Regions from separate parts of the Streptomyces sp. NPDC031340 genome, predicted to be linked through region 4. Evidence: riboswitches for the same ligand, from Rfam matches in the RefSeq annotation. Region 4 holds a riboswitch; each other region holds the start of a gene.
The links. Region 4 has a riboswitch for cyclic di-AMP ahead of ACZ5GT_RS18675 (M23 family metallopeptidase). Riboswitches for the same ligand answer to the same signal wherever they lie in the genome.
Positions count from the first base shown of each region.

Region 1 (7,084 bases), on a different contig from region 4:
CGACGCGGGCCCGGAGGACACCGGAGACATGGCGCCCGTGCGCTTCCACTCGACGTGGTGCGGCGGGATCTCCTCCAGGAAGCGGGAGGGCGGGTTGTACGACGGCTGCCCCCAGGCGCTGCGCATCGACGAGCGCGTCAGGTAGAGCCGTTCCCGCGCGCGCGTGATGCCGACGTACGCCAGGCGCCGCTCCTCCTCCAGCTCCTTGGTCTGGCCGAGGGCGCGCATGTGCGGGAAGACGCCGTCCTCCATGCCGGTGAGGAAGACCACCGGGAACTCCAGGCCCTTGGCGGTGTGCAGGGTCATCAGGGTGATGACGCCGTCGCCGTCCTCCTCGTCGGGGATCTGGTCGGAGTCGGCGACCAGGGCGACCTGTTCGAGGAAGTCGGCCAGCGTGCCGGCCTCTCCCTCGCCGCGCTCCTGCTCGAACTCCAGCGCCACAGCCGCGAGTTCCTGAAGGTTCTCGATGCGGGTCTCGTCCTGCGGGTCGGTGGACGCCTGCAACTCGGCCAGGTAGCCGGTGCGTTCGAGCACAGCCTCCAGGACGGTCGCCGGGCCGGCACCGGACTCGACGATCGTGCGGAGGTCCTCCATCAGCGTGTTGAACCGCTTGACGGCGTTGGTGGAGCGCGCCGCCATGCCGTACGCCTCGTCGACGCGCCGCAGCGCCTGCGGGAAGCTGATCTTCTCGCGCTGGGAGAGCGCGTCGATCATGGCCTCGGCGCGGTCGCCGATGCCCCGCTTGGGCACGTTGAGGATGCGGCGCAGCGGCACCGTGTCCTCCGGGTTGGCCAGCACCCGCAGGTAGGCCAGGACGTCCCGGACCTCCTTGCGCTCGTAGAAGCGGACGCCGCCGACGACCTTGTAGGGCAGGCCGACGCGGATGAAGACCTCTTCGAAGACACGGGACTGCGCGTTGGTGCGGTAGAAGACGGCGACGTCGCCGGCCTTGGCCTCGCCCGCGTCCGTGAGGCGGTCTATCTCGTCGGCGACGAACTGCGCCTCGTCGTGCTCGGTGTCCGCGACGTAGCCGGTGATGCGCGCACCCGTGCCCGCGTTGGTCCACAGGTTCTTCGGGCGGCGGGACTCGTTGCGCTCGATGACCGCGTTGGCCGCGCTGAGGATCGTCTGGGTGGAGCGGTAGTTCTGCTCCAGCAGGATCGTGGTCGCGTCCGGGTAGTCCTCCTCGAACTGGAGGATGTTGCGGATGGTCGCGCCGCGGAAGGCGTAGATCGACTGGTCCGCGTCACCGACGACGCACAGCTCGGCGGGCGGGAGGTCGTACTCGTTCGGCGGGACGTCGGTGTCGTCGGCGCGGGCGCCGGTGCCGACGAGCTCGCGCACGAGCGCGTACTGGGCGTGGTTGGTGTCCTGGTACTCGTCGACCAGGACGTGCCGGAAGCGGCGGCGGTAGTGCTCGGCGACGTCGGGGAACGCGCGCAGCAGGTTGACCGTCGTCATGATCAGGTCGTCGAAGTCGAGGGCGTTCGCCTCGCGCAGCCGCGACTGGTACAGGGCGTAGGCCTGGGCGAGGGTCTTCTCGAATCCGTCGGTGGCCTGCGCGGCGAAGTCCTCCTCGTCGATCAGCTCGTTCTTCAGGTTGCTGATCTTGGCGCTGAAGGACTTGGGCGGGTAGCGCTTGGGGTCGAGGTCCAGGTCACGGCAGACCAGGGCCATCAGGCGCTTGGAGTCGGCGGCGTCGTAGATCGAGAACGACGACGTGAACCCGAGCCTCTTGCTCTCCCGGCGCAGGATGCGCACGCACGCGCTGTGGAAGGTCATCACCCACATCGCGTTCGCGCGGGGGCCGACGAGCTGCTCGACGCGCTCCTTCATCTCGCCCGCGGCCTTGTTGGTGAAGGTGATCGCGAGGATCTGGCCCGGGTGGACGCCCCGCTCGGCGAGCAGGTAGGCGATGCGGTGGGTGAGCACGCGGGTCTTGCCGGAGCCGGCGCCTGCCACGATGAGCAGGGGGGTGCCGTGGTGCACGACGGCGGCGCGCTGGTTGTCGTTCAGCCCCTCCAGGAGCGCTGCCGCGTCGACCGGGGGTCGCGGGGCGCCGTCGCGGTAGTAAGCGTCCCGGTCCGGCGGCACGTCGAACTTCCCGCCGAACAGATCGTCCGGAACAGGTTCCGGCACATGATCGTCCTCGGGCGGCGGCGGAGGCTCCTCCTCGTGGCCGCGGGGGGCCTGGAGGTCCGCCAGGAAGCTGTCGTCAAAGAGGCTGCTCATCGCTCTCCGAGTCTAGGGCGCCCCACCGACAGCCCGCCGCCGCCCTGAGAACATCGCCGGATCCGGCGACCCCGTTCCCTGGGGCACGCTCCGTATCGGATGGTCACATTCAGCGATCGACAGGGAGCGCTCGACCGAAGGTCACGAAAATGTATCGGGCATATCGAACATCAACCTTCACAGGAGCCACGCGAGTTGGCTACGGTGCCGGGCAGGCCGAACGACCCCCACCGGCGAACGTCGCCGGGCCGTACGGCCTCCGCCGAGTCCGGCGCGCCGCCGCGCTTCCGGAGCCGGGGACCCAACCGACCTTGGGGTGAATCGGCCCACTCTCCTTCCGGGGAGAAGGCCGTAGGGCAACCCTTCCGAACCATCCCGCCCGAACCCGACAGCTAACTCGGTAGGCGGAAGATGGAAGGAGTCGCCTCCCTTGGCGTCGCACCGCAAGTCGCGCCCCGCTGGTACGCGCGTGGCCGGAATCCGCACCCCCGCCCTCGCCACCGCCGCCCTCACCTCCGTGGCCCTGCTGTCCCAGTCGGCCAACGCCGCCCCCGCCGCCGACGGGAAGCCGAGCCTGGAGGAGGTCGAGAAGAAGGTCGACGACCTGTACCGCCAGGCCGAGTCGGCGACCGAGAAGTACAACGCGGCGAAGGAGAAGACGTCGAAGCAGCGCAAGCGCGTCGACACCCTCCTCGACGACGTCGCCAAGCGCACCCAGAAGCTGAACGAGGCGCGGGAGGAACTCGGGTCCTTCGCCGCGGCCCAGTACCGCACCGGCGCCTCCGCGCCCGACACCGCGACCTTCCTGCTCGCGGACTCGCCGCAGGACTACTTCGACCAGACCCAGCTGATGAGCCGGCTCACCGGCCGCCAGAAGCAGGCCGTCGACGACTACGTCACCGAGCAGTCCGCGACGATGAAGAAGCGCCAGGAGGCCACCAAGAGCCTGGAGACGCTCACCGAATCGCAGAGCGACCTCCAGACGGCCAAGTCCACCGTCCAGAAGAAGCTGTCCGACGCGCGTGAACTCCTGTCGAAGCTGAACGCCGAGGAGAAGGCGCGGCTGGCGGCGATCGAGAAGAAGAAGCAGGAGGAGGCCGCGCGCCAAGCGGCCGAGCTGGCCGCTCAGCAGGCGGCGCAGCAGAAGGCGCAGGAACAGAGCGGCAGCGCGTCGACGGGCTCGACCTCGACCTCGGGGAGCTCGACCACCGACTCGACCTACACCACCAAGGCCGAGAAGGCGATCGCCTTCGCCCGCGCGCAGATCGGCAAGCCGTACGTCTGGGGCGCCACCGGTCCCGACTCCTACGACTGCTCTGGCCTCACCCAGGCCGCCTGGAAGGCGGCCGGCGTGGCCCTCCCCCGCACCACCTACGACCAGGTGAACGCTGGCACCACCGTCTCACTCGCCGACGCGCAGCCCGGCGACCTGATCTTCTTCTACGACGACATCAGCCACGTCGGCCTCTACATCGGCAACGGCATGATGATCCACGCCCCGAAGCCGGGCGCGTACGTCCGCGAGGAGTCGGTCTACTACGGCGGCGCGTCGATCATCCACAGCGTGGTCCGCCCGGCCTGAGAGCAGGCGTACAGCCCTGGCCTGGTCGAGCGCCCTGTCCCGGGAACCCGACCAGGCTCTGCCCCGGCTACAGATACGGGCGGGTGATCAACTCGATCGCGTGGCCGGCGGGGTCCTTGAAGTACACGCCTCGGCCGCCGTGCTCGTTGTTGATCTCACCGGTGCGGCGCATCTGCGGGTCGGCCCAGTGCTCGATGCCCTGGTCACAGAGCCGCCGGTACGCCCGGTCGAACAGCTCGTCGTCGATCAGGAACGCGTAGTGCTGCATCTGGATCTCCACCGGCGGCTCGGCGAACTGCAGCAGCACACCGTCGGGGAGCTGAATGTTGGTGAAGGGGCCCCAGGAAGGCGCTTCCGCCACTTCCAGCAGTTCCCGGAAGAAGCGGGCCGACTCGCGGCGGTCCTTGGCGGCGATGATGGTGTGGTTGAACGTGACTGCCATACGGCTGACCTCAGTATCGTTCGGCACGACAAACGGACTCGCGGTGCACGAGCACTGGGAGGTCCGCGTGCCGAACTGAGGGAGTGCCCTCTCGGCACCCGCCGCGCGATCAGCCCGCCACCGGGTGGCCAATCCGTGTGTGGCGTAATGCCGGTCCGGTGTTCACGTCGGGTGACCCTACTTGGCCCCTTCGGGTCAGGTCCAGAGCACCGCGATGAAGATGTTGGTCATGGTGAGCCCGCCCACCAGTCCGAACAGGCCCTTGTCCACTTTCTCCTCGTCCCGCTTGACGTAGACCAGACCGAGGATGACGACCAGGACGGCGAGCTTCACGCCGATCTTGATGTTGTTGACCTCGTGGCCCTGGGCCTGATGGATGCCGACCAGGGCCACACCGGTGATCAGCATGGTCAGTGCGCCGTGCAGCATCGCGGGCACGAAGCGTGCGGTGCCCTGGCCCATCGCCTTCATCTGGGTGAGGAAGCCGCCGAGGAGCGCGGCTATGCCGATGATGTGCAAGCCGACGAAGAGATGGATGAGTACGTCCATGAGGCCGGAGCTTAGACAGCGCCCCGAACCCCACCCGACACCGGCCCTCCCCCCGACGGCGGCATACGCGACGAACGCGGCCCAGGCCGTCCCGGCGACAGCGAAACGGGGACTCCGGGAGGGGTAGGTGTGGCGCGAACTCCTGAGGAAGACCCCACATGGCTGAGGAGCATGCTGTTGCCCGGCAGGCGTATGGCAGGGTCGTCCCGCAAGGCCGGTGCCGGCGGCTCAGGGAGGAAGCGTGGAGCAGAGGATCTTGGCGCAGCGCTACGAGTTGGTGGAGCAGCTCGGGCGCGGCGGCATGGGGACTGTGTACCGGGCGGTCGATCGTCGGCTGCGCCGGGAGGTCGCCGTGAAGACCCTCTCCGCGGAGCTGGCGCGGCAGCCCCAGTTCCTTGCCCGGTTCCGGCGAGAGGCGCATGCCGCCGCCGCGCTCAACCACCCGGGCATAGCCACCGTTCACGACGCGGGTGAGGGCTCCGGAGACGATTCCGCCGAGCCGTACCTGGTGATGGAGTACGTGAAGGGCCGGACGCTGAGCGACGTCGTGGGTGACGGCCCCATGCCGGTCGCGCAGGCCGTGGACATCACCGGACAGGTGCTGGAGGCTCTTGAACACAGCCACCGGCAGGCCATCGTGCACCGGGACATCAAGCCGGCGAACGTCATCCTCACGCGCGGCGGTACGGTCAAGGTGCTCGACTTCGGCATCGCCAAGGCACTCAGCGAAGCGGCGACCCGCCTCACCGGCACCGGAGTCGCGGTCGGCACGCCCGCTTACCTGTCACCCGAGCAGATCGTCGGGGACGAGACCGACCACCGTACGGACCTGTACGCCGTCGGCTGCCTGCTGTACGAACTCGTGACGGGGCGCCCCCCGTTCACCGGCGAGTCACCGTTCTCCGTGATGCACCAGCACCTGGCCGCGGAGCCCGTGGCGCCGTCCCGCCTGCGGCCGGAACTGCCTGCTGCGATGGACACGGTCATTCTGCGCGCTCTGCGAAAGAGCCGGGAGGACCGCTTCCCGGACGCGGCCGCGATGAGGGTCTCGCTCACCGAGGCCGCACTGGTCGCCCCCACGCCCGTGTCCCCGTCTCCCACCGAGGTCGATCCGGCGGCCAGGACGATGACGCGCCCGGCCGTCGCTCCGCGGGCCTCCGCCGAAAGCGCCCCGCCGGTCCCCTCCCCGAACCGGCGCCGGCTGGGGGTGGTCGTCCAGCCGTCGGCCGAGGGCCTGCTCGCGCTGCTCGGCTGTCTGCTGTCCGTGATGGTCTCCACGACCGATGCCATCGAGATCGACCGCTTCCGCCAAGCGGCCTTGCTCGCCGGAATCCTCGGATCAGTGCTGCTGCTGTGGTCGGCACGGCTCGCCTGCGCCGTGGCCTGGGGCCCGGTGGCCGAGGCGGTGGCCGTGCAGTCGGGTCTCGCCCGCCAGTACATCGGCTGGGACACCCACTACGTCGTCCTGGCGCTCACCCTCGGTGCGGTCGCCGCCGTCTGTCTCGTCGCCGGGTACCGCGACGCGCGTGGGGGCGGGTTCGCTCTCGTCGCCTTCTGGTTCACCGGCCTCACCTGCGTCTGGTTCTTCCTCGACGACCTCCGCAAGATCGGCGTCTTCTACGCCCTGCTCCTGGGCGTCACGATCGCCGTCGGCACGCACGTACTCAAGTCACGCACGCAACCACCACAGGGCACGGACCGCGGCGAGACACGCGACGACGAGCGGGACGCGCAGAATCCGGCAGCCGGCCCCCGCAGAGAACAGTCGGCACCCGCATCTCGATGAGGGGCTACGGGGACGCTGTGGGGTTCGGCAGCGGGGGGTGACCGTCGGCTCGGCTGCCGGACGGTCACACCAGCCGTCGTGCCGTGGCCCAGCGGGTCAGTTCGTGGCGGTTGGAGAGCTGGAGCTTGCGCAGGACCGCGGAGACATGGGATTCGACCGTCTTGACCGAGATGAACAACTGCTTGGCGATCTCCTTGTAGGCGTAGCCGCGGGCGATCAGGCGCAGCACCTCGCGTTCGCGCTGGGTGAGACGGTCGAGGTCCTCGTCGACCGGCGGGGCGTCGGTGGAGGCGAAGGCGTCGAGGACGAAGCCGGCCAGGCGCGGGGAGAAGACCGCGTCGCCCTCCTGGACGCGGAAGATCGAGTCGATGAGGTCGGCGCCGGTGATGGTCTTGGTGACGTAGCCGCGGGCGCCGCCGCGGATCACGCCGATCACGTCCTCCGCCGCGTCCGAGACGGACAGCGCGAGGAAGCGGACGGGCTGCTCGGCGTC
Region 1 covers NZ_JBVIIE010000026.1:32,799-39,882, reverse strand. Annotated here, with positions in the region: gene pcrA (DNA helicase PcrA) at 1-2,232, opposite strand, end outside; cyclic di-AMP (ydaO/yuaA leader) riboswitch at 2,483-2,654, shown strand; gene ACZ5GT_RS21340 (C40 family peptidase) at 2,663-3,814, shown strand; gene ACZ5GT_RS21335 (VOC family protein) at 3,882-4,256, opposite strand; gene ACZ5GT_RS21330 (hypothetical protein) at 4,452-4,805, opposite strand; gene ACZ5GT_RS21325 (protein kinase domain-containing protein) at 5,047-6,591, shown strand; gene ACZ5GT_RS21320 (LuxR C-terminal-related transcriptional regulator) at 6,656-7,084, opposite strand, start outside.
Region 1: it holds a riboswitch for cyclic di-AMP, as region 4 does, so the genes downstream of both, ACZ5GT_RS21340 (C40 family peptidase) here and ACZ5GT_RS18675 (M23 family metallopeptidase) in region 4, are expected to answer to the same signal.

Region 2 (7,084 bases), on a different contig from region 4:
GCTGAGGCCGGCGCCCGGCACCTCGTCGTCACGGGCCGGCCGGCGCCGCGCGTACGGCCGCTGCTGGACGCCCTGGGCGGCGGCGGGCTCGCGGTGTGCGCGCAGGGCGCACAGGTCTACGACGCCTCGGCGGACCGCCTGCTGTGGTCCGTCACCCTGGACCGGGAACTGGCCGAGACCGCGCTCGGGAAGATAGAGGCCGAGGTCGGAGAGGTGTACGCGGCCGTCGACCAGGACGGCGTCGACGGACTCACGCTCATCGAGCCCGGCTACCTCATGCCGCACCCCACCCTGCCCGCCGTGCGGGTCGGGCGCCGCGACGATCTGTGGAGCGCGCCGATCAGCAAGGTGCTGCTGCGTCACCCCGACCTCACGGACGACGAGTTGACGGAGACGGCGCGCGCGGTGGTCGGTCCCCTCGCCACGGTCACCATGTCGGGACCCGGCACCGTCGAGCTCCAGCCGTGCGGGGTCACCAAGGCGACCGGCCTCGCGCTGGCCGCCGAGCACCTCGGCCTGGGTGCGCACCAGACGATCGCCTTCGGGGACATGCCCAACGACATCCCCATGTTCGACTGGGCCGCGCACGGCGTCGCCATGGCCAACGCCCACCCCGAACTCCGCGCCGTCGCCGACGAGGTCACCCTGTCGAACGAGGACGACGGCATCGCCGTCGTCCTCGAGCGGCTCTTCTCCGGGGCCGAGTCCGTGTCGGCTCAGTAGGCGCCGTAGACGTTGTCGATCGAACCGTAGCGCTTGGCAGCGTAGTTGCAGGCGGCGGTGATGTTCGCGACCGGGTCGTAGGGGTCGTACGCCGTGCCGGGCACGTGGTAGGCGGCGAACGTCGGGTCGATGACCTGCAGCAGGCCCTTGGAGGGGGTGCCGGCGGCGGCGTTCGAGTCCCAGTTGTTGATCGCGTTCGGGTTGCCCGAGGACTCGCGCATGACGTTGCGGTAGATGCCGTCGTAGGAGCCCGGGATGCCCTTCTGCGCCATCACGTTGAGGGAGGCCCGGATCCAGCCGTCGAGGTTGTTGGGGTAGCCGAGCGAGGCGGCGGTGACGGCGGTCGAGGTGGCCGCTGACGCCTCGGTCGCGCCGACGAGCGGCAGGGCGAGCACGGCGAGACCTGTGCCGGCGACGGCGAGTTTGCGGACGAGACGGGAATTTCTGACGCGGGGGTGCCGGGCGGCTGCAGACATGACGGTTCCTCTCCGGCGCCTGCGAGGTGAGCTGTCGGGTTCGGGCGGGAGATGCCCGGCCGCCTCGCCCTGCGGCGACGCGACTTCACCCCCAGCCGGGCCGGGACGGTGCCCGGTCCGGCGACTTACCTGGTTCCCCCGCTCCTGCCGTGCGTGAGTTCGTCGATGGGTGTTCCCGGGCGGCGGCAGGATTCGGCGTCCGCCCGACAGGCCGGGAACGTATGCGAGAGCACATGTCCGGAACAAGTGGCGGTTTCGTATGCCGGGCTTTTTGACCTTGATGTGGGGGGTATGGGGTGCTTGATCCTTTGCAGCAGCCAAGGGTCAAGTGCGTAGCGCGTAAAGGGATGTGAGGGGGTGACGCGCGGGCGGCGGCACGGGGCGGGGCGTGAGCCAACTCACGGGCATTCACAAGTGCGGCAAAACGGTCAATGAGGCCAACTCGGTTGCAATGGGCTGCCCGTGGGTCGGGGCGGTGTCGCGCCGCCGGGTTGACGCTCGGTGGGCGGCTCGGTGGGCACTTCATGGATGGACGGCGGGCGGTCCATGGATGGCTCGGCGGGTGCGGTCGGGTGCGGTCGGGTGCGGTCGGGGGTCGTCCGGGTGCCGTCCTCCCGTGCCGCCGGGAGCGTCCTGCGTGCCCACGTCAAAGAGGGGGTTCTGTGCAGTCGCTGCCGCCGGCCTCTGGTGCGCGCTCCCCCCGCCGACTGATCGGGTAAGTCTATGAATGTCTGGTCTTATCTGGTGATCGAAAACATACCGGCCGTGATCCCATACCGCCCGTGCTGGACGGGTGGGCGGCATGGGTGATCGAAAGCCGACCGGATACGCTGACTTGAGTGGGGGCAGCGACCTATCGACAAACCGTGTAATCGCCAGCAGACACCAGCAGACAGGAGACCCCTCGTGACCGTCGTCGGGCCATTCGGGCTGAGCGTGCGGGACCAGGCTCTGGAAGCCGATGTCCAGGCCGGAATGGCGGCTGTCGAGGAGGGACTGCTCGAAGCCACCAAGAGCGAGGTCCCCTTCATCACGGAGGCCGCCCAGCACCTGGTGCGGGCGGGCGGAAAGCGGTTCCGTCCGCTTCTCGTGATGCTCGCCGCCCGGTTCGGTGACCCGTACGCGCCGGGGATCGTGCCTTCGGCCGTGGTCGTGGAGCTGACCCACCTCGCGACCCTGTACCACGACGACGTCATGGACGAGGCGGCGGTGCGGCGCGGCGTGGACAGCGCGAACACGCGCTGGGGCAACTCGGTGGCGGTCCTCACCGGCGACTTCCTGTTCGCCCGCGCCTCGCACATCCTGGCCGACCTGGGGCCCGAGGCGGTCCGGGTGCAGGCCGAGGCGTTCGAGCGGCTGGTCACCGGGCAGATCCTGGAGACCGCGGGCCCGCAGGACGGCCGGGACCCGGTCGAGCACTACCTCGACGTCCTGGGCGGCAAGACGGGGTCGCTGGTGGCCGTGTCCTGCCGGTTCGGCGCGATGATGTCGGGCGCCGACGAGACGGTCGTCGACGTGCTCACCCAGTACGGGGAGCGGCTCGGCGTCGCCTTCCAGCTGGCCGACGACGTGCTGGACATCGCCTCCGACTCGCACGAGTCCGGGAAGACCCCGGGCACGGACCTGCGGGAGGGCGTCCCGACGCTGCCGGTGCTGCGGCTGCGGGAGCGGGCGGCCCGGCTGGGGCTCGCCGAGGACATCGCCCTGTGCGAGCTGCTGGACTCCGACCTGACCGACGACGCGCTCCACGCCCGGGCGCTGGCGGAGCTGCGGGCGCACCCCGCGCTGGAGCAGGCGCGGCGCGACACGGTGCGGTACGCGGAGGACGCCCGGGCGGCCCTCGCCCCGCTCCCGGAATGCGACGCGAAGGCGGCGCTGGTGCAGCTGTGCGACGCGGTGGTGCACCGCGCCGGGTGACGCCCCCCGGCCCGGCCGGACCCGAACCCGAACCCGACCCTGCCCCTTGCCGGACCGCTCGCGCAGTGGCGTACGTCACTCCGCCGCGCCGCACCCCTACGGGTAGGCGGACGCGCCGCCCCCTCGTGTCATACCCCAGACGTACACGGAGTTGGCTCCGCGGTCTGACGCTTCCTGACGGGCTGTTTGGTCAGATGGAGACCACGGAAAACACCAATCCTCACCGATTCGGGTGAGAATGGCGGCTCGGGGTGAATCATGAGTGGAGCAGCCGCCGCCGACGACGGAGGTAAGGCACACATGGCACCGTACGGATCCGACGACAGCACGATCGCCGGGGAGTCCGACGACCTGCGCGCGGGACGGCGCAAGGCCGCGCGGTATGTCGTTCCGGTCGCGGTCGTGGGGGTGGCGGCGGCGACCATCGGGCTGGTCCCCGCGCTCGCCGACTCCGGGGACCCCGACCTGCCGAAGATCAGCGCGCAGCAGCTCATCGAGAAGATCGCCGAGTCGGACGTCCAGCAGCTGTCCGGCACGGTGAAGATCAGCACCGATCTGGGGCTGCCCGACTTCGGCGGGCTGGAGAGCTCGCTGGCCTCCGGCGCCTCCGGGTCCGGCGGCGACGGTTCCTCCGCGGACCCGTCCAGCAAGCTCCCCGAACTGGTCTCCGGCACCCACACCCTGCGTGTGGCGGCCGACGGCCCCGACAAGCAGAAGCTGTCCCTGCTGGAGGACGCGGCCGAGTACAGCCTCATCCGCAACGGCAAGGACGTATGGGGCTACGACAGCAAGTCGAACGAGGTCTACCACGCGACGGACTCCGGCGCAGGCTCCTCGGCCTCCGATTCCCGCTCCGGCGGCGCGGCCCGCGAGCAGCGGCCGGAAGACCTGCCCGCCACGCCGAAGGACCTCACCGAGGAAGCCCTGAAGGCCGTCGACGACACGACCTCGGTGACCGTCGAGGGCACCGCGCAGGTCGCCGGCCGGGACGCCTACCGCCTGGTCGTCAAGCCGAAGCAGTCCGGCTCGACCGTCGGCCAGATCACCGTCGCTGTGGACGCGAAGACCGGGATGCCGCTGAAGTTCACGCTGACGCCCGCGAGCGGCGGCGCCGCGGTGGTCGACGCCGGCTTCACCCAGGTCAGCTTCGCCGCGCCGGCGGCGTCCACGTTCGACTTCACGCCTCCCAAGGGCGCGAAGGTCACCGAGGGCGGTGCGACCGGGCACGACCGGAAGGGCGACGGGGACACCGAGGGCCTCGGCCAGGACTTCGGTCTGGGCCTCGGCAAGGGCCCCGGCCAGGGCTCCGACGGGCCGAACGTCATCGGCGAGGGCTGGAACTCCGTCGCCGTCTTCGACACCGGCGGCCAGGGCGTCCCGTCCGGCTCCGGCTCCGGCTCCGGCGCCGACGGCGCCTTCGGGGGCTTCCTCGACTCGCTGGGCGACAAGGTGTCCGGCAGCTTCGGCTCGGGCACCGTCTTCAAGACCCGCCTGATCAACGCCCTGGTCACCGACGACGGCAAGGTCTACGTCGGTGCCGTGACCAAGGACGCGCTGGTGAAGGCCGCCGGCGAGGGGAAGTAACCACCGCACGGGCACGACGGATCGAGGGAGCCGATGGAGGAGACGTCCGCCGCTGAGCCGGACGCGCCCGGCGCGGGCGACGGCGTCATCGTCACCCGCGCGCTCACCAAGCGCTACCGCGGCGGGCAGCTCGCCGTCGACGGCCTGGACCTGACCGTCCCGGCGGGCAGCGTCTTCGGCTTCCTCGGTCCGAACGGCTCCGGCAAGACCACCACCATCCGCATGCTGATGGGCCTGATCGAGCCGACGTCGGGCACGGCGCACGTCCTCGGACGCCCCATGCCGCACGCCGCGCGCACCGTGCTCCCGCACGTCGGCGCCCTCATCGAGGGCCCCGCCCTGTACGGCTTCCTCTCCGGCCGCGACAACCTGCTGCGCTACGACGCCGCCGACCCGACCGCCGACCCGCGCACCCGGCGCACCCGCGTCGCGGCGGCGCTGGACCGGGTGGGGCTGACGGCGGCGGCCGGCAAGAAGGCCCGGGCGTACTCGCTGGGCACGAAGCAGCGACTCGGCCTCGCCGCCGCGCTGCTGCGCCCCCGCAGGCTGCTGGTGCTGGACGAGCCGACCAACGGCCTCGACCCGCAGGGCATGCGGGAGATCCGTTCCCTGGTGAGGGAGCTGGCGTCGGACGGCACCACCGTCTTCCTCTCCTCCCACCTCCTCGACGAGATCGAGCAGGTCTGCACGCACGCCGCGGTCATGGCGCAGGGCCGCCTGATCACGCAGGGCGCGGTGGCCGACCTGGCGGCGGGGACGCGCGGCCGCCTGGTGGTGACCACTCCCGACCCGCAGGACGCGGCCCGGGTGCTGAAGGAGCAGGGCGCCGGCGACGTCGTCGTGGCCGACGGCCGGGTCACCGCCGAGCCGCCGGACCGCGACCTCGCGGAGGTCAACGCCGCGCTGGTGACGGCCGGCGTCCGGGTCCGCGGCTTCGGCGTCGAACGGGCCTCGCTGGAGGACGCGTTCGTGGCACTGACGGGGGAGGGGTTCGATGTCGCGGGCTGAGGCCGGGAGCGTCACCGGGACGCGCACCCCGAATCCGCTGTGGTCCCTCGGCCTCTTCCGCAGCGAACTGCGCACCACCTTCCGGCGCTGGCGCACGCTGGCCCTGCTGGGCGTGCTGGCGGCCGTGCCGGTGCTGGTGGGGATCGCGGTGAAGATCGAGACGAGTGACGGCTCGGCGGTGGGGCGCGGCGGGGGCGAGGGCCCGGCGTTCATCTCGCAGATCACCAACAACGGACTGTTCCTGGTCTTCACCGCGCTGGCCGCGACGCTCCCGTTCTTCCTGCCGATGGCGATCGGCGTCGTCGCGGGCGACGCGATCGCCGGCGAGGCGAACGCGGGCACCCTGCGCTACCTCCTGGTCGCCCCCGCCGGCCGTACCCGCCTGCTGCTCACCAAGTACGCGACCGTGCTCTCGTTCTGCCTGGCCGCCACCCTCGTGGTCACCGGGTCCGCGCTGACGGTGGGCGCCCTCCTCTTCCCCCTCGGCGACCTCACGACCATCTCCGGCACGCGGATCGGCTTCGCCGAGGGCCTGGGCCGGGCCCTGCTCATCGCGCTGGTCGTCGCCGCGTCCCTGGTCGGCATGGCGGCCCTGGGCCTGTTCGTGTCGACGCTCACCAACAGCGGCATCGCGGCGATGGCGACGACGGTGGGACTGCTGATCACCGTGCAGATCCTCGACCAGATCCCCCAACTGCACGCGCTGCAGCCGTATTTCTTCTCCCACTACTGGCTGTCTTTCGCCGATCTGATGCGCGATCCGGTCTACTGGGACGACCTGGTCAAGAACCTCGGCCTGCAGGCCCTCTACGCGGCCGTGTTCGGTTCGGCAGCGTGGGCGCGGTTCACGGCGAAGGACGTCACGGCGTAGCGCCGGGGCATTGCGCGGGGCGTAGCGCCGGGGCGGGCCCGGGTCCTGGGACGAGTCTGTGACGCCGCGGTGACGCGAGAACCGGCAGCGACCGGAGAGACTCGACATCACGCGCACGACCGGATCGTGACGCCGGGGAAGCGGGCCAGACGGCGGGAGGGAGCACCATGGAACCCGAACGCGCCGTCCGCTCGACTCCCGACGCATCCGAGTGAGGGAACGATGACTCGACTCAGCCGCGAGAAGAAGCGGGAAACCCAGCGCGCCGCGGCGCCCTCCGCGGCCCTCGTGGCGCCGCCGATCGACGTCCGCGTCTCGGGTGCCGGCGCCGCCTCGGTGGGCGGCGTCCCGGTCTCCGCGCCCGCCGGCGAGGAGATCCAGAACGAGGTGCTGAACCACCTCCACCGCCTCGCCCTGGCCGCCGGGCATCCAGTGCGGGCCACGGTCCACGACGAGCGCATCGGCTACGTCGTCCACCTGGAGGTCGGCCCCGACGGCTCCAGCG
Region 2 covers NZ_JBVIIE010000099.1:5,147-12,230, forward strand. Annotated here, with positions in the region: gene ACZ5GT_RS39850 (HAD family hydrolase) at 1-723, shown strand, start outside; gene ACZ5GT_RS39855 (transglycosylase SLT domain-containing protein) at 717-1,199, opposite strand; cyclic di-AMP (ydaO/yuaA leader) riboswitch at 1,201-1,374, opposite strand; gene ACZ5GT_RS39860 (polyprenyl synthetase family protein) at 2,106-3,116, shown strand; gene ACZ5GT_RS39865 (LolA family protein) at 3,417-4,700, shown strand; gene ACZ5GT_RS39870 (ABC transporter ATP-binding protein) at 4,734-5,708, shown strand; gene ACZ5GT_RS39875 (ABC transporter permease) at 5,695-6,579, shown strand; gene ACZ5GT_RS39880 (tetratricopeptide repeat protein) at 6,802-7,084, shown strand, end outside.
Region 2: it holds a riboswitch for cyclic di-AMP, as region 4 does, so the genes downstream of both, ACZ5GT_RS39855 (transglycosylase SLT domain-containing protein) here and ACZ5GT_RS18675 (M23 family metallopeptidase) in region 4, are expected to answer to the same signal.

Region 3 (7,084 bases), on a different contig from region 4:
AATGGAGGCGGGCTGATGTGGGACTTCGGCAAGACGCTGATCAAACAGGCCGTCGCCAACCGCTGACCCGGGCCGCCGGCCGGGCAGTCCCTGCCACCGGCCAAGAGCTGTTTGCCTCTGAGGCAAGAAATTTGCCCCAGAGGTAAAGCTGCGGCTCAATGGGGGTATGAGCTCCCCGGAAGCCGAGTTCGAGCAGCCGACGGGACCGCTGGCAGACCTGCCCGCCGTCGCGCCGCAGCTCCGCGCACTGCGCCGCCGCGCCTCCCTCACCCTGGAGGCCGCGGCCCGCGCTGCCGGACTGTCCCCGGCCCACCTCTCCCGGCTGGAGACCGGGCAGCGGCAACCCTCGCTGCCGGTGCTGCTCGGGCTCGCCCGCATCTACGGTACGACCGTCTCCGAACTGCTCGGCGAGACGGTCGCCGACCGTAACGCGGTGGTGCGCGGCGTCGACATGGAACCCACCGCCGCGGGCGGCTGGACCTACTGGCAGGCCGGCGCCTCCGGCCGGGGCATGCAGGCCCTGCGGGTCCACGCGCCGTACGGCACCCAGGGCGACATCGTGCGCGTGCACCCGGGCGAGGAGTGGCTGTACGTCCTCGCCGGGCGGCTGTGGCTGCGCCTGGGGGACGCCACCCACCGGCTCGGTCCCGGCGACAGCGCGCACTTCGACTCGCTGACGCCGCACCGTATCGCGGCGCTGGACCCCGAAGGGGTCGAGCTGCTGTTCGTCCACACCCTGTTGCAGAGTCCCACGGCCGCGCTGTGCCTGGGCCCGACCACCGGAGACATGCCATGAGCAATTACGAGGAGAAGTTCCCGCGGTCCCTGTGGATCCGCCTGATCATCTACATCGCGGCGGGCCACCTCTTCGCGGGCTTCATCTACCTGCTGTTCTCGGTGGGCGCCAAGTAGCCCGCCGCACAGTCCGACGCCGCCTCCTGCCCGGCGTCAGTCGAGCAGGCGCTCGCGCAGCCGCTCCCGGACCGCCGGGGTCATGCCGAGCCCCTGCTCCAGGTAGGACTCGACCCCGCCCCACGTCTCCTCGATGGTCTCGAAGGCCGCCGCCAGGTATTCCTCGCGCGCCTCGAACAGCGGGCTGAGCAGCTCCATGACCTCGGGGGAGTAGGCCGAGGGCGAGCTGGAGCCGCGGCGCACCCGGTAGCGGCGGTGCTTGGCGTTCGACTCCAGGTAGTCGGCGAAGATCGCGTCCCGCTCCACGCCCACGGCGAGCAGGGTCACGGCGATCGACAGGCCCGCGCGGTCCTTGCCCGCGGCGCAGTGCATCAGCGCGGGCACGCTGTCCTCGGCCAGCGCGTGCAGCACGCGCGTGTGCTCGCCGGTGCGCTCCTTGACGATCAGCCGGTACGAGCCGATCATGCGGCCGGCCGCCTTGCCGTCCCCGAGTATCTCGCGCAGCTGGTCGAGGTCTCCGTCCCGGACCATCTTCCAGAACTCGGCGCCGTCCGCCGGGTCGCTCAGCGGCAGGTTCACGTTCCGCACGCCCGGCAGCTCGACGTCCGGGCCCTCCAGCTTCTGGTCCGCCGCGTTGCGGAAGTCGAAGACGGTGTGCAGCCCCAGCGAGGCGAGGAAGGCGGCGTCCTCCGCGGTGGCGTGCGCGAGGTGGCCGCTGCGGAACAGCACTCCGTGGCGCACCCGTCGTCCGTCCACCGTCGGCAGGCCCCCCACGTCGCGGAAGTTGCGAATTCCTGCCAGCTCGGGCTCGGTCGACGGGATCTGCTGCGTCACGGGGGCTCCTCCCAGCCGTCCCCGCCGGCGCTGCTCGTCGACGGGCACCTCCTTGACGATACGACACGCACACCCCGGCTCAGCAGGGGGTGTGTGGCCTGACCGTGCGGAGCCGACGGTGGTATCGCCCACGTCTGAGTCTTCTGTCCGAATTAGTGCTTTGGGTGGATTTCGTTGCAACTCGCTCCGGAATAAGGAAAGCTGGCGCGAGTGCGCGTGAGCATCGTCATATCGGTCACCGTGAGTCGCCCGTCATGTTCACGTAATGCGCATTGGTTTTCAGGGAATTTGGCCGATACGGACGGCTCGGAATCGACGGAGGGTGACCGCGAATTCCCATTGGGGATCAAGGGAAACGTGCGCCTCCCGCAACCTCTTGTTGTCCCTTCGCGCCGTGGTCGCTTACGTTCGCCAGGCAATCCGGACGGACGCCTAATCCTGCCGCCGCCCGGAATCCCGCACCACTCACCCGTGCACGGCAGGAGCGGGGGACCCGCAGGTAGAACCGCCTGTCCGGTCTCCGGAACAGGCTTGGGGTCAAGTCGCGCCCACGGCGCGGCCGGACAGCTCCAGTCCGCACCCGACAGCTCACCTCGCAGGCGCCGGAGAGGAATTCGTCATGCCCGCGAAGGGTAAGCACCGCCGCCCCAAGTCCCAGCGGTTCACCCGCTCCATCGCCGTCGCCGGAACCGGCGGCGCCGCGCTCGCCCTCCCCCTGCTGGGGGCCACCGGCGCCCACGCCGACACCGCGCAGCCGGTTTCGCAGAAGACCGTGCAGTCCCTTTCCGGCGCCGAGAAGACGGCGGCCGAGGGGAAGAAGGCGGCCAAGGGCAAGGCCGCGAACAATGCGCGGGTGCGGACCTATTCGGTGCGCAAGGGCGACTGCCTCTCGAAGATCGCCGAGGAGCAGAGCGTCCGCGGCGGCTGGCAGAAGCTCTACGCGGACAACCGCGAGGCCGTGGGCGACGACCCGTCGCTGATCCACCCCGGCCTGAGGCTCGTCATCGGCAAGAAGGCCGCGGCCGGCGCCACCAAGTCGTCGTCCGCTTCGCCTTTTTCATCCACTTCGCCGTCTTCGTCCTCGTCTTCTTCGGCGTCCTCCCCGGCTCCCGCGCCTGCCGCCGGCTCTCCGTCCGCTTCCTCCGCCGACCCGTCTCCCTCGGCGTCCGCGGACCCGTCCTCCTCGCAGTCGGCGACGGTCGCCCAGGTCGCCGAGACCACCGGCACCTCCACCGGCACCTCCAGCGGTTACACCCTCCCGGTCTCCGGGGCCGGCGTCGGCACCGGATACCGCGTCGCGGGCAGCATGTGGTCCAGCGGCTACCACACCGGCGTCGACTTCGTCGTGCCGACCGGCACCTCGCTGAAGGCCGTGGGCGCCGGCACGGTCGTCTCCGCGGGCTGGGGCGGCGCCTACGGCAACCAGGTCGTCATCCAGCTGAGCGACGGCTACTACGCCCAGTACGCCCACCTCTCGCAGCTCTCCGTCTCGGCCGGCCAGACCGTCACCACCGGCCAGCAGATCGGCCTCTCCGGCGCGACCGGCAACGTGACCGGCCCGCACCTGCACTTCGAGATCCGCACCACGCCGAACTACGGCTCCGACGTGGACCCGGTCGGCTACCTCCGCTCCAAGGGCGTCGCCGTCGGCTGACGGCTCCCCGACCGCCCGGCATGCCGCCGAGGGGCGGACCCCGATCCCCGGGTCCGGCCCTCGGCCGTCGCCGTGCGCGGGTGCGGGTGCGGGTGCGGGTGCGGGTGCGGGTGCGGCTTATTCCGGGTTTGGCGAACAATTTAGGCGTGGCTTATCTCACCGTTCGTCAAGCCCTCCCTACGGTCGCGTAGGTCACATTGAGCGGTGAATCATGACCTGCTGTGGCAGACGATTCGAAGAGTGACAGCAGATCAGTGATCGGGTCGTACGTCGCGGTGGGGGACAGCTTCACCGAGGGCGTCGGCGACCCGGGTCCCGACGGGGCGTTCGTCGGCTGGGCGGACCGCTTCGCGGTGCTCCTCGCCGACCGGCGGCCCGAGGGCGACTTCACGTACACCAACCTCGCCGTGCGCGGCAGGCTGCTCGACCAGATCGTGGCCGAGCAGGTCCCGCAGGCCGTCGGACTCGCTCCGGACCTGGTGTCCTTCTGCGCGGGCGGCAACGACATCCTCCGGCCCGGCACCGACCCCGACGAGGTCGCCGAGCGGTTCGAGCGGGCGGTCGCACGGCTCACCGAGGCCGCCGGCACCGTCCTGGTGACGACGGGCTTCGACACCCGTGGCGTGCCGGTGCTCAAGCGCCTGCGCGGCAAGATCGCCACCTACAACGGCCATGTACGAGCCATCGCCGACCGCTACGGCTGTCCCGTGCTGGACCTGTGGTCCCTGAAGTCCGTCCAGGACCGCCGGGCCTGGGACGGCGACCGGCTCCACCTCTCGCCCGAGGGGCACACGCGCGTGGCGCTGCGCGCCGGCCAGGTCCTCGGCCTGGAGGTGCCGGCCGACCCCGAGCAGCCCTGGCCGCCGCTTCCGCCGCGCGGCACCCTGGAGATCCGGCGGGACGACGTGCAGTGGGCGCGCGAGTACCTGGTGCCCTGGATCGGCCGTCGCCTGCGCGGGGAGTCGTCCGGCGACCACGTCGAGGCGAAGGGGATGCTGTCCCCGTACGACATCAAGCTGCGGATCGAGTCGGTCGCCTGACCCGGCGCTGCGGAGCCGGTGCTCCGGAGCCGGTGCTCCGTGGCATGTTCCGTGGCGTGTTCCGTGCGGCCGGCCGGGAACAGCCGGCCGGCGGACGGTGTTCTGCCCGTACATGACGACCAGCGACGCCATCGCGACGGATGTGCTGCACTACACCGCCTTCTCCGACGACCCCGCCGGGGGCAACCCGGCCGGGGTCGTCCTGGACGCGAGCGGTCTCGGCGACGCCGCCATGCTCGCCGTCGCCGCCGAGGTCGGCTACTCGGAGACCGCGTTCCTGACCCCTGGTCCGCGGCGGCCCGGCACCGACCCCGAACGGGTCTTCACCGTGCGGTACTTCAGCCCCAAGGCGGAGGTGCCGTTCTGCGGGCACGCCACCGTCGCGGCCGCCGTCGCCCTCGCCGAGCGGACCGGGCCCGGCGAGCTGCTGTTCGTGACGCAGGCCGGAGACGTCCCGGTGTCGGTGGCGGCCGGGCCGTCCGGCGCCCCGCGCGCGACCCTGACCAGCGTCGAGCCGTACGTCGCCGACGCGGCAGCCGACGACGTCGCCGAGGCCCTGGCCGCCCTCGGCTGGCCCGCCGCCGACCTGGACCCGGCGCTGCCCCCGCGGATCGCCTTCGCGGGCGCCCGTCATCTGGTGCTGGCGGCGGCCGGCCGCGCCCGGCTGGCCGCCCTGGACTACGACTTCGAGCGCCTGGCCGCCCTGATGAACCGTCTGGACCTGACGACCCTGCAACTGGTCTGGCGGGAGCGGGAGGACGTCTTCCACGTCCGCGACCCCTTCCCCGTCGGCGGTGTGGTGGAGGACCCCGCCACCGGCGCCGCGGCCGCCGCGCTGGGCGCCTACCTGCGCACCCTCGGCGCGGTCGCCCCCGACGCCCGACTCACCCTGCATCAGGGCCACGACCTGGGACGACCGTCCACGCTCACGGTCGACCTGCGGGACGGGGACCCGCGCGTCCGGGTGAGCGGGACGGCGGTGCCCATCCCGGCGGTGCGGCCCTGAAAGCGGCAGCGCCTGCGGCGGCCGCGTCCGTAACGGCCGCCGCCGATCTTTGGTCTTTCCTTGGAAAGCCCCCGCCGGGCCCGGTGAACCGGGCGTTGTCGGTGGGGCCGACCATAATGGAAGGCCTCCGACCCGACCTGGAGGTACCGTGTCCGGTTCCCGTCCCCTGAGCTCCGGGCTCCGCGCGCTGCGGCCCGCGGCCTTCGGCGCGGACCCGAGCGGTGAGCGCCTCGCGCGCATCCGCAGATCACCGCACTTCAAGGACGGCGTCTTCCAGAACCCCGGGGGCGTCGCGCGCACCCGGCCCTCCGGTTCGATGCTCGACTTCGCGAAGGTCTTCTTCGGCAAGGAGGAGCGGCCGCACCGCACCCCCCGGGGCACCGTCCCGGTGTACCCCACCACCCTCGCCGACATCGCCACGCCGCCCGCCACCGGACTCAGACTGACCTGGATGGGCCACTCCGGCGTGCTCGCCGAGATCGACGGCCGGCGGGTGCTGTTCGACCCGGTGTGGGGCGAGCGCTGCTCCCCGTTCCCCTTCGTCGGTCCCCAGCGGCTGCACCCGGTGCCGTTGCCGCTGGCCGCCCTCGGCCCGGTCGACGTCGTCGTCATCTCGCACGACCACTACGACCACCTGGACATGCCCACGATCAAGGCGCTGGCGGGCACGGACACCGTGTTCGCCGTGCCGCTGGGCGTCGGCGCCCACCTCGAGCACTGGGGCGTCTCCCCGGCCCGGCTGCGCGAGCTGGACTGGCACGAGGAGACGCGGGTGGGCGGGCTCACCCTCACCGCCACCCCGGCCCGCCACTTCTGCGGCCGCGGCCTGCGCAACACCCAGCACACCCTGTGGGCGTCCTGGGCCGTCGCCGGCGAGGAGCACCGGATCTACCACAGCGGCGACACCGGCTACTTCGAGGGCTTCAAGGACATCGGCGCCGCGCACGGCCCGTTCGACGTCACGATGATCCAGGTCGGCGCGTACAGCGAGTTCTGGCCCGACATCCACATGACGCCCGAGGAGGGCCTGCGGGCCCACCTCGACCTCCAGGGCGGCGCCCCGCACGGGGTGCTGCTGCCGATCCACTGGGGCACCTTCAACCTGGCCCCGCACGCCTGGGCCGAGCCGGGGGAATGGATGAAGGACGTGGCCGAGCAGGCCGGCCAGGCACTCGCCCTGCCGATTCCCGGCCAGCCGTTCCAGCCCGCCGGTGAGATCCCCTCGCGACCGTGGTGGCGCGACGTGTCGCGGACGGTCACCCGCACCTGGCCGGTGCCGGAGCCTGCCCCGCAGACGACGCGTCCCCTCGATCTGGTCGGTGAGGACTGACCGCTCGACAGGCCCAGGTGTGCTGTCCGGAAACCACACCCAGTACTCCAACAGCGGTTCGTGTCCTGAGCTGCGTTTTCGGTAGTGGCAGCGGCGGGCAACGGCTTGACGGCGTCTTCTCCAGGCCGACCATTTCAGTGCGTGGGTGACGGGATCGCGGTCGGCTCGTGGGTGGGGCAGGAGAGTGTCCAGGAGCCGCCGTATCTCTGCCACGGTGAGCGGGGCGAGGGCTGATCCGTTTCTGCAGCCCCCTTTGCGGCCTCGCCGGCCTGGGCGGCGAGGGTGGTCAGGACGGCGTGGCGAGCATC
Region 3 covers NZ_JBVIIE010000005.1:196,022-203,105, reverse strand. Annotated here, with positions in the region: gene ACZ5GT_RS05550 (aspartate aminotransferase family protein) at 1-66, shown strand, start outside; gene ACZ5GT_RS05545 (helix-turn-helix domain-containing protein) at 167-796, shown strand; gene ACZ5GT_RS05540 (DUF6126 family protein) at 793-912, shown strand; gene ACZ5GT_RS05535 (tyrosine-protein phosphatase) at 949-1,746, opposite strand; cyclic di-AMP (ydaO/yuaA leader) riboswitch at 2,203-2,361, shown strand; gene ACZ5GT_RS05530 (peptidoglycan DD-metalloendopeptidase family protein) at 2,366-3,400, shown strand; gene ACZ5GT_RS05525 (SGNH/GDSL hydrolase family protein) at 3,655-4,440, shown strand; gene ACZ5GT_RS05520 (PhzF family phenazine biosynthesis protein) at 4,553-5,446, shown strand; gene ACZ5GT_RS05515 (MBL fold metallo-hydrolase) at 5,595-6,776, shown strand.
Region 3: it holds a riboswitch for cyclic di-AMP, as region 4 does, so the genes downstream of both, ACZ5GT_RS05530 (peptidoglycan DD-metalloendopeptidase family protein) here and ACZ5GT_RS18675 (M23 family metallopeptidase) in region 4, are expected to answer to the same signal.

Region 4 (7,084 bases):
TACGGGAACTGGGCGCGGCGCAGATCGCGGAGTACGAGCCGGAGGTACGGGGCCTGGCGGCCATTCACGTCGGCACGACCGGGGTGTGCGACTTCGTCGGCGTGGCCCGGCAGCTGGCCCACGCCTCGGGCGCGGAGATCCGCTACGGCGCCCAGGTGGAGCGGATCGACCGGCGCCCGGAACGGGGCGTCGCCGTGCGGACCCGGGCCGGCGACGTCGTACGGGCGCGCGTGCTGGTGAACTGCGCCGGCCTGTACTGCGACGAGGTGGCGCGGCTCACCGGAGACGAACCGGACGTACGGATCGTGCCCTTCCGCGGGGAGTACTACGAACTGGCGCGGCCCGAGCTGGTGCGGGGACTGGTGTACCCGGTGCCGGATCCGGCGTTCCCGTTCCTCGGGGTGCACCTCACCCGCGGGATCGACTCCGGCGTCCACGTCGGACCGAACGCGGTGCCGGCGCTGGCCCGCGAAGGATACGGCTGGGGCGTCGTACGCCCGCGGGAGGTGGCGGGGACGCTGGCGTGGCCGGGGTCCTGGCGGATGGCCCGCGCGCACTGGCGCTACGGGGCGGGTGAGCTGCGCCGGTCGGTGTCCAAGCGGGCGTTCACGGCGGCGGTCCGCAGACTGCTGCCGGCCGTGACGGAGGACGACCTGGTGCCCACGGCGGCGGGAGTGCGGGCGCAGGCGGTGCTGCGGGACGGGACGCTGGTGGACGACTTCCTGATCCACGAGGGCCCCCGCGCGATCCACGTCCTGAACGCGCCCTCCCCCGCGGCCACGGCGTCACTCCCGATCGGCCGGGAGGTGGCCCGCAGGGCACTGTCCGCACTGGGCGGCGACTGAGCCCGGTCCGGGGCCCGGATGCCGCCACCGGCCGACCGGCTGCCGTACGCCCGCGACCCGCGCCCCGCGACCGCACGGCAGCAGAAGACCACAGCCGGTCAGCCCCCCGCCCGGCAGGAAAGACACCCCCGGACCGGCACGCACCCACCGGCCGGAACCGCACACCCACCCACCGGACGACCACGCACCCCCCACCCCCCACCCACCACCCACCACCTCCGGACGACCACGCACCCCCGACCGGATCCCCCACCCACCACCGCCGGACGACCACGCACCCCCGACCGGAACCGCGCCCTCACCACCCCCGACCGAAGCGCGCGCCCACCACCCCGAACCGCGCACGTAAAATCGACCGCACTGTGTCTGACTCCCGCAACGCCCCCGAGACCCCCCGCCCCGCCGCTCCGGCCGTCCCGGTGCCCGGCGAGCACCTCGCCCCCGCCTCCGCCCCCGGTGCGGGCGCGTCCTTCCGGCGTGCCCGGGGCAGGGGGGAACCCCGGTTCCCGGACGGGCCGCAGGCCGATCCCGCCGGGTCGCACTTCGAGCGGCGGATCCGGAGCTTCCAGCCCCGGCGCAGCAGGGTGACCGCGGGGCAGGCGGACGCGTTGCAGCGGCTGTGGCCCAAGTGGGGGCTGGACATCGACGGGCAGCGGGTGATCGACCTCGCCGAACTGTTCGGCGACACCGGTCCGGTGGTGCTGGAGATCGGGTTCGGCATGGGCGAGGCCACCGCGCAGATGGCCGCCGCCGACCCGGGGACCAACATCCTCGCCGTCGACGTGCACACCCCCGGCCAGGGCAATCTGCTCAACCTCGCCGACCAGGCCGGCCTGTCCAACGTCCGGGTCGGCAACGGGGACGCGATCATCCTGCTGCGCGAGATGCTCGTCCCGGACTCCCTCGACGGCCTGCGCGTCTACTTCCCCGACCCCTGGCCCAAGAAGCGGCACCACAAACGGCGCCTGATCCAGCCCGAGTTCCTCGATCTCGCCGCGTCCCGCATCAAGCCGGGCGGCATCGTGCACTGCGCGACCGACTGGGAGCCGTACGCCGAGCAGATGCTCGAGGTGCTCACCGCGCATCCCGGGTTCGAGAACACCCGGCCCGGCGGCGGTTTCGCGCCGCGCCCCGGCTTCCGGCCACTGACCCGTTTCGAGGGACAGGGACTGGACAAGGGACATGTCGTGAACGACCTGCTGTTCCGCCGCGTACAGCAGCACAACCAGCCCCCCGCCGGCGCCTGAAGCGTGCCGGACGCATCCCGCACCGTCGCGGGCGGCGCGCTGCCTCGTTAGGGTCGATGCCGTGGCCACCTTTCCCCCGTACCCGACGCATCCGCCGTACGCCGGCGGCCTGGCCGGCGGCGGGGCCAGGCACGCGCACTGGTGGCAGCGCAGGTGGGTGCGCTACGGCGCGCTCTGCACCCTGCTCGCGCTCTCCGGGCTCGTCATCCTGGCCCTGGTGCGCGAACAGACCGGCACCGAGGGGTTCCTGGTCGGGCTGGGACTCGCCGTGCTGCCGGTGCCGCTCCTGGTGGCCGCCTTCCGCTGGCTCGACCGGGTCGCCCCCGGCCCGTGGCGCAACCTGGTGTTCGCCTTCGCGTGGGGCGCCTGCGCGGCGGCACTGATAGCGATCGTCGCCAACAGCTTCGCGACCAGATGGATAGCGACGTCGACCGCGGACCCGGCGAGCGCGGACACCCTCGGCGCGACGGTCATAGCGCCGGTCGTCGAGGAATCCGCGAAGGCCGCGGCCGTGCTGCTGGTGTTCCTGTTCCGCAGACGGGACTTCGCGGGAATCGTCGACGGGGTGGTGATAGCCGGGATCACCGCCACCGGCTTCGCGTTCACCGAGAACATCCTCTACCTCGGCACCGCCTTCGGCACCGACCAGCTCACCGGCGACAGCGGCATCGCCTCCGTCACCGCGGCGACCTTCTTCGTCCGCGTCGTCATGTCGCCGTTCGCGCACCCGCTGTTCACCGTCCTGACCGGCATCGGTTTCGGCGTGGCCGCGCTCTCGGCGGAACGGCAGCACGTCCGGCGCGTGCTCGTCCCGCTCTCCGGGCTGCTGCTCGCCATGGGCATGCACGCGTTGTGGAACGGCTCGGCGACGTTCGGCCAGTTCGGGTTCTTCGCGGTCTACGCGGCCTTCATGGTGCCCGCGTTCGGGCTGCTGACCTGGCTGGTGATCTGGACGCGGCAGCGCGAACTGCGGACCGTGCGCGAGGAACTGCCGCCGTACGTCGTCGCGGGCTGGCTGACGCCGGCCGAGCCGTACGCGCTCGGCTCCATGCGGGCGCGGCGGGCGGCCCGCGAGTACGCCCGCCACCGCTTCGGCAAGCCGGCCAGGCGGACGGTGGCCCAGTACGAGGCGTACGCGACGTCGCTGGCGTTCCTGCGGCACCGGGGACGGCGCGGACGCGCGGACGCCGACTTCGTCGTACGGGAGCGGGAGTTGCTGGCCGAACTCTGGTGGCGGCGCGAGATCGCGCGGCCCGCGCTGGACCACGCGGCCAGGGTGACGGCTCCCCCCGTGCCGGTCGTCGCACCGCCCTGGCCGGCCTACGGACACCCCGCGAACCCCACGTACAACCCGTACCGCTACTGAGACCTGCCCGGAATTCCCGGACACGCCTGACCGGCAGTCCTGACGTCGGGGGGTTTGCCGCCAGGACCGCCGGGGATCAGGGAGAGATCAGGGGTTGAGTCCCTTGCCGCGCAGCCAGGCCATCGGGTCGATGCCACTGGCCTGCCCGCCCGCGTGGACCTCGAGGTGCAGGTGCGGGCCGGTCACGTTCCCGGTGGCGCCCACGCGCCCGATGACGTCGCCGGTGCTGACCTTCTGGCCCACGCTCACGCTGATCGACGACTGGTGGCAGAACCACAGCTCGGTGCCGTCGTCCAGGGTCAGGATCGTGCGGTAGCCGTACGCCCCCGCCCAGCCCGCCTCGGTGATGGTCCCGCTGTGGATGGCCTTGATGAGCGTGCCGGTCGGGGCGGCGAAGTCGAGGCCGGTGTGGTAGCCGGAGGACCACATGGAGCCGGCCTGACCGAAGGTCGAGGTGATGGTGTACGAGGAGGTCGGCAGCGTGTACTGCTTGGCCAGCTCGGCGAGGCGCGCGGCCTCGGCCTTCTTCTTGGCCTCCGCCTCCGCCTTGTCCTTGGCGGCGGCGGCCTTCGCGGCGGCCGCCTTCTCGGCCTGCGCGGCCGCGTCGGCGACCTGCTTGGCGACGGCGGCCTCGGTGGCCCGCTGCGTCTTGGTCTCGACCTGGACCTGCTGCGACTCGGCCTGCGCCATGATGCGGTCGCGCAGCGCCTCGCCGGCGTCCTTGGTGCTCTCCGCCGAGGTCACGCCGACGCTGCTGAGCGGAGTGGCGGACCCCTGCGGCTCGGGCTCGTCGTCGGAGATCAGCGAACCGACCGAGGGCAGGTCGGGCATGGAGATGGACACCGGCGGCTTGCCGGTGTTGGCGCTGGCCATGCCGCCCGCGCCGACGGCGGCTATGACGCCGACGCCGAGAACCGTGGAGCTGCGGGCGAGTCCCCCGCCGCGCTGCTTGGAGACGCGATGCCGGCCACGGACGGGACGGACGGAATCCTCAGTGGGGTTCCATGCCTCCCACGGGCCCTCGTCGGTGCGGTAGCCGCCGTAGCCGAAGGTGTCACTCGGCTGGAACGGGGCTGTCGGGGCAGGCGGGTTGGACGCCACGTGGGCGTGCTCCTTTCCTTCCTCCTCGCCTACCGGGTTAGCTGACGGGTTCGGAGCAGGAAGGTCTCCTACGCGCGTATATCGACCGTGCTTCCACGGCGGTATTCGCGCGATTCACCCCAGGGTGGTGGTTCCCCGGTTCCCTTGCGGGATTCGGCGCGTGCGCACGGAGCCGCCTCTTGTGACGGCTGGGACGACCGCGCTGCGTTATCGAACGTTAATAGACGCAGGGGCTCGTTTCCAAGCTGTTCCGCTTGATCATTAACGAATCCACGCCGGACGTACGTCCCCATGACCACCTAAAAACGGGCGAGTTGACCCCACCCTTCACCCCGGACGGCCCGTCGACCGCACTGCGCAGGGCGGTCACCCCATCACTCCCGGTGACCGACCGCGCGAAAACACCGACGGCCGGGATCATTTCGATCCCGGCCGTCGGCCTTGAGTAGCGGGGACAGGATTTGAACCTGCGACCTCTGGGTTATGAGCCCAGCGAGCTACCGAGCTGCTCCACCCCGCGTCGTTGTGTCACCAGTGTACGCCATGCGCGGGACCGCAAGCACACGCGTTTCTCCGCGGAGCGCGCCGTCGGCCGCCCACGGCGGGAAGGGGACGGGACGGGGGTGTCCGCCCGCAGCGGTTGGCGCGTCAACCCCAGCACCTCCGAGCCCACCGATTCCGCGCCGTTCCGAGGACGGACACCCCCGTCCCGGCCCCGACTTCCCCCCACCGTCGGCGCAACGCGCACCCCCCGAGACCCGCACAGGCGCCGCAGGCACTGGCGCACCCCCACCGACCGGCGACAAGCCGCCGCAGGCACTGGCGCACCCCCACCGAACCGCGACAAGCCGCCGCAGGCAGTGGCGCACCCCCACCGAACCGCGACAAGCCGCCGCAGGCACCCCGCACCCGGCGCCCCGCTACCCCACCAGATGCCGATTCGGCGCCGCGGCCCGCTCCGCGTACTCCGGCAGCACGACCACGTCGACCCCCTCCCCCGCCAACAGCCCGCTCCCGTCCGCGCTCTCGACGAACGTGTCGGGCTCCCGCCAAGCCGTCACCACCCGCCGCACCCCCGCGTCGAGGATCAGACGCGCGCACGGCTTCGGCCGGGACGCGCGCCGGGCGCACGGCTCGAGGCTGCTGTAGACCGTGGCGCCGGCGAGCCGGGGATCGGCCGGATCGAGCTTCGCCAGAGCCGCCTCCTCGGCGTGCACCACAGGATCGTCGCCCTCACGGGAGTACCCCCGGGCCAGCTCCGTGCCGTCACCGGCCACCACCACCGCCCCCACGCTGAACGCCGTCCGCGACGGCGGACACAGCTCCGCCAGCTCGCACGCGAGAGCCAGCCAGTGGCGGTCGGCGGCCACGGCGACCTCCCCGGCGCCGGGAGCCGTCGGCTCGTACCGCATGAGGACGACGTCCTCGATCCGCCGTGTCTCCAGCAGCCGCAGCCGCCCGCCCTGGTACGCCCCCGGACCGAACAGCCGCGGCGCGGCGGGGTCGCCCACGAACAGCGGCGCCAGCACGAGCTGCAGCTCGTCGGCGAGCCCCTGCTGGAGCAGCTGGGTGTGCACCAGCCCCCCGCCCTCCACCATGAGACGGCGCACCCCCCGGACGTCGTGCAGATGCCGCAGCAGCGGCCGCCAGCCGACCTCGTCGCCCAGCACGACGACGTCGGCGGCGAGACCCAGCGCGCGGGCCCGCTCGGCGCCCTCGCCCGTCGTGTAGAGGACCTTCTCGCCGCCCGTGTGCCAGAACCGCGCCGCCGGATCGAGTTCTCCGGACGCGCTGACCGTGACCTTGAGCGGGTACGCGGACCGCCCCGCGGACACCCGGTCGGCGCGACGCCGCTCCGAGTTGACCAGCAGCCGCGGGTTGTCGGCCCGGATGGTCCCGGCACCGACCAGGATCGCGTCGACGGAAGCACGCACCTCGTCGACCCGGTCGAAGTCCGCCGGGCCGGAGAGCAGGAGCCGCTCGGGGCCGGCGTCGTCGAGGTAGCCGTCCAGGGAGACGGCGGCGGACAGCAGGACGTAGGGATGCGGCATCGAGCGCGCTCACTCTCGGAGGCGGGCGGTCTTGGTTCAAGTTTGAAACAAACTTACACTGATGGCATGACACCCCGCTGGCTCACCCCGGACGAGCAGCGCGCCTGGCGCGCGTTCATCGCGGCGACGCACCTCCTGGAGGACGCGCTCGACCGGCAGCTCCAGCAGGACGCCGGCATGCCGCATCTGTACTACTCCATCCTCACCAATCTTTCCGAGGCGCCGGAGCGCAGGCTGCGCATGACCGACCTCGCCGAGAAGACGAAGATCACCCGCAGCCGTCTGACGTACGCGGTGACCCGGCTGGAGAAGGACGGCCTGCTGCGGCGCGAGAACTGCAGGTGGGACAAGCGGAGCAGTATTGCCGCACTGACCGACGAGGGCATGGCGGTGCTGGAACGCACGGCCCCCGGCCACGTCGAGACGGTGCGCGCGTCCCTCTTCGACCACCTCACCGAGGAGCAGGTGGCACAG
Region 4 covers NZ_JBVIIE010000021.1:112,563-119,646, reverse strand. Annotated here, with positions in the region: gene lhgO (L-2-hydroxyglutarate oxidase) at 1-845, shown strand, start outside; gene trmB (tRNA (guanosine(46)-N7)-methyltransferase TrmB) at 1,208-2,092, shown strand; gene ACZ5GT_RS18680 (PrsW family intramembrane metalloprotease) at 2,154-3,458, shown strand; gene ACZ5GT_RS18675 (M23 family metallopeptidase) at 3,546-4,559, opposite strand; cyclic di-AMP (ydaO/yuaA leader) riboswitch at 4,571-4,728, opposite strand; tRNA gene ACZ5GT_RS18670 (tRNA-Met) at 5,006-5,079, opposite strand; gene ACZ5GT_RS18665 (dihydrofolate reductase family protein) at 5,480-6,610, opposite strand; gene ACZ5GT_RS18660 (MarR family winged helix-turn-helix transcriptional regulator) at 6,677-7,084, shown strand, end outside.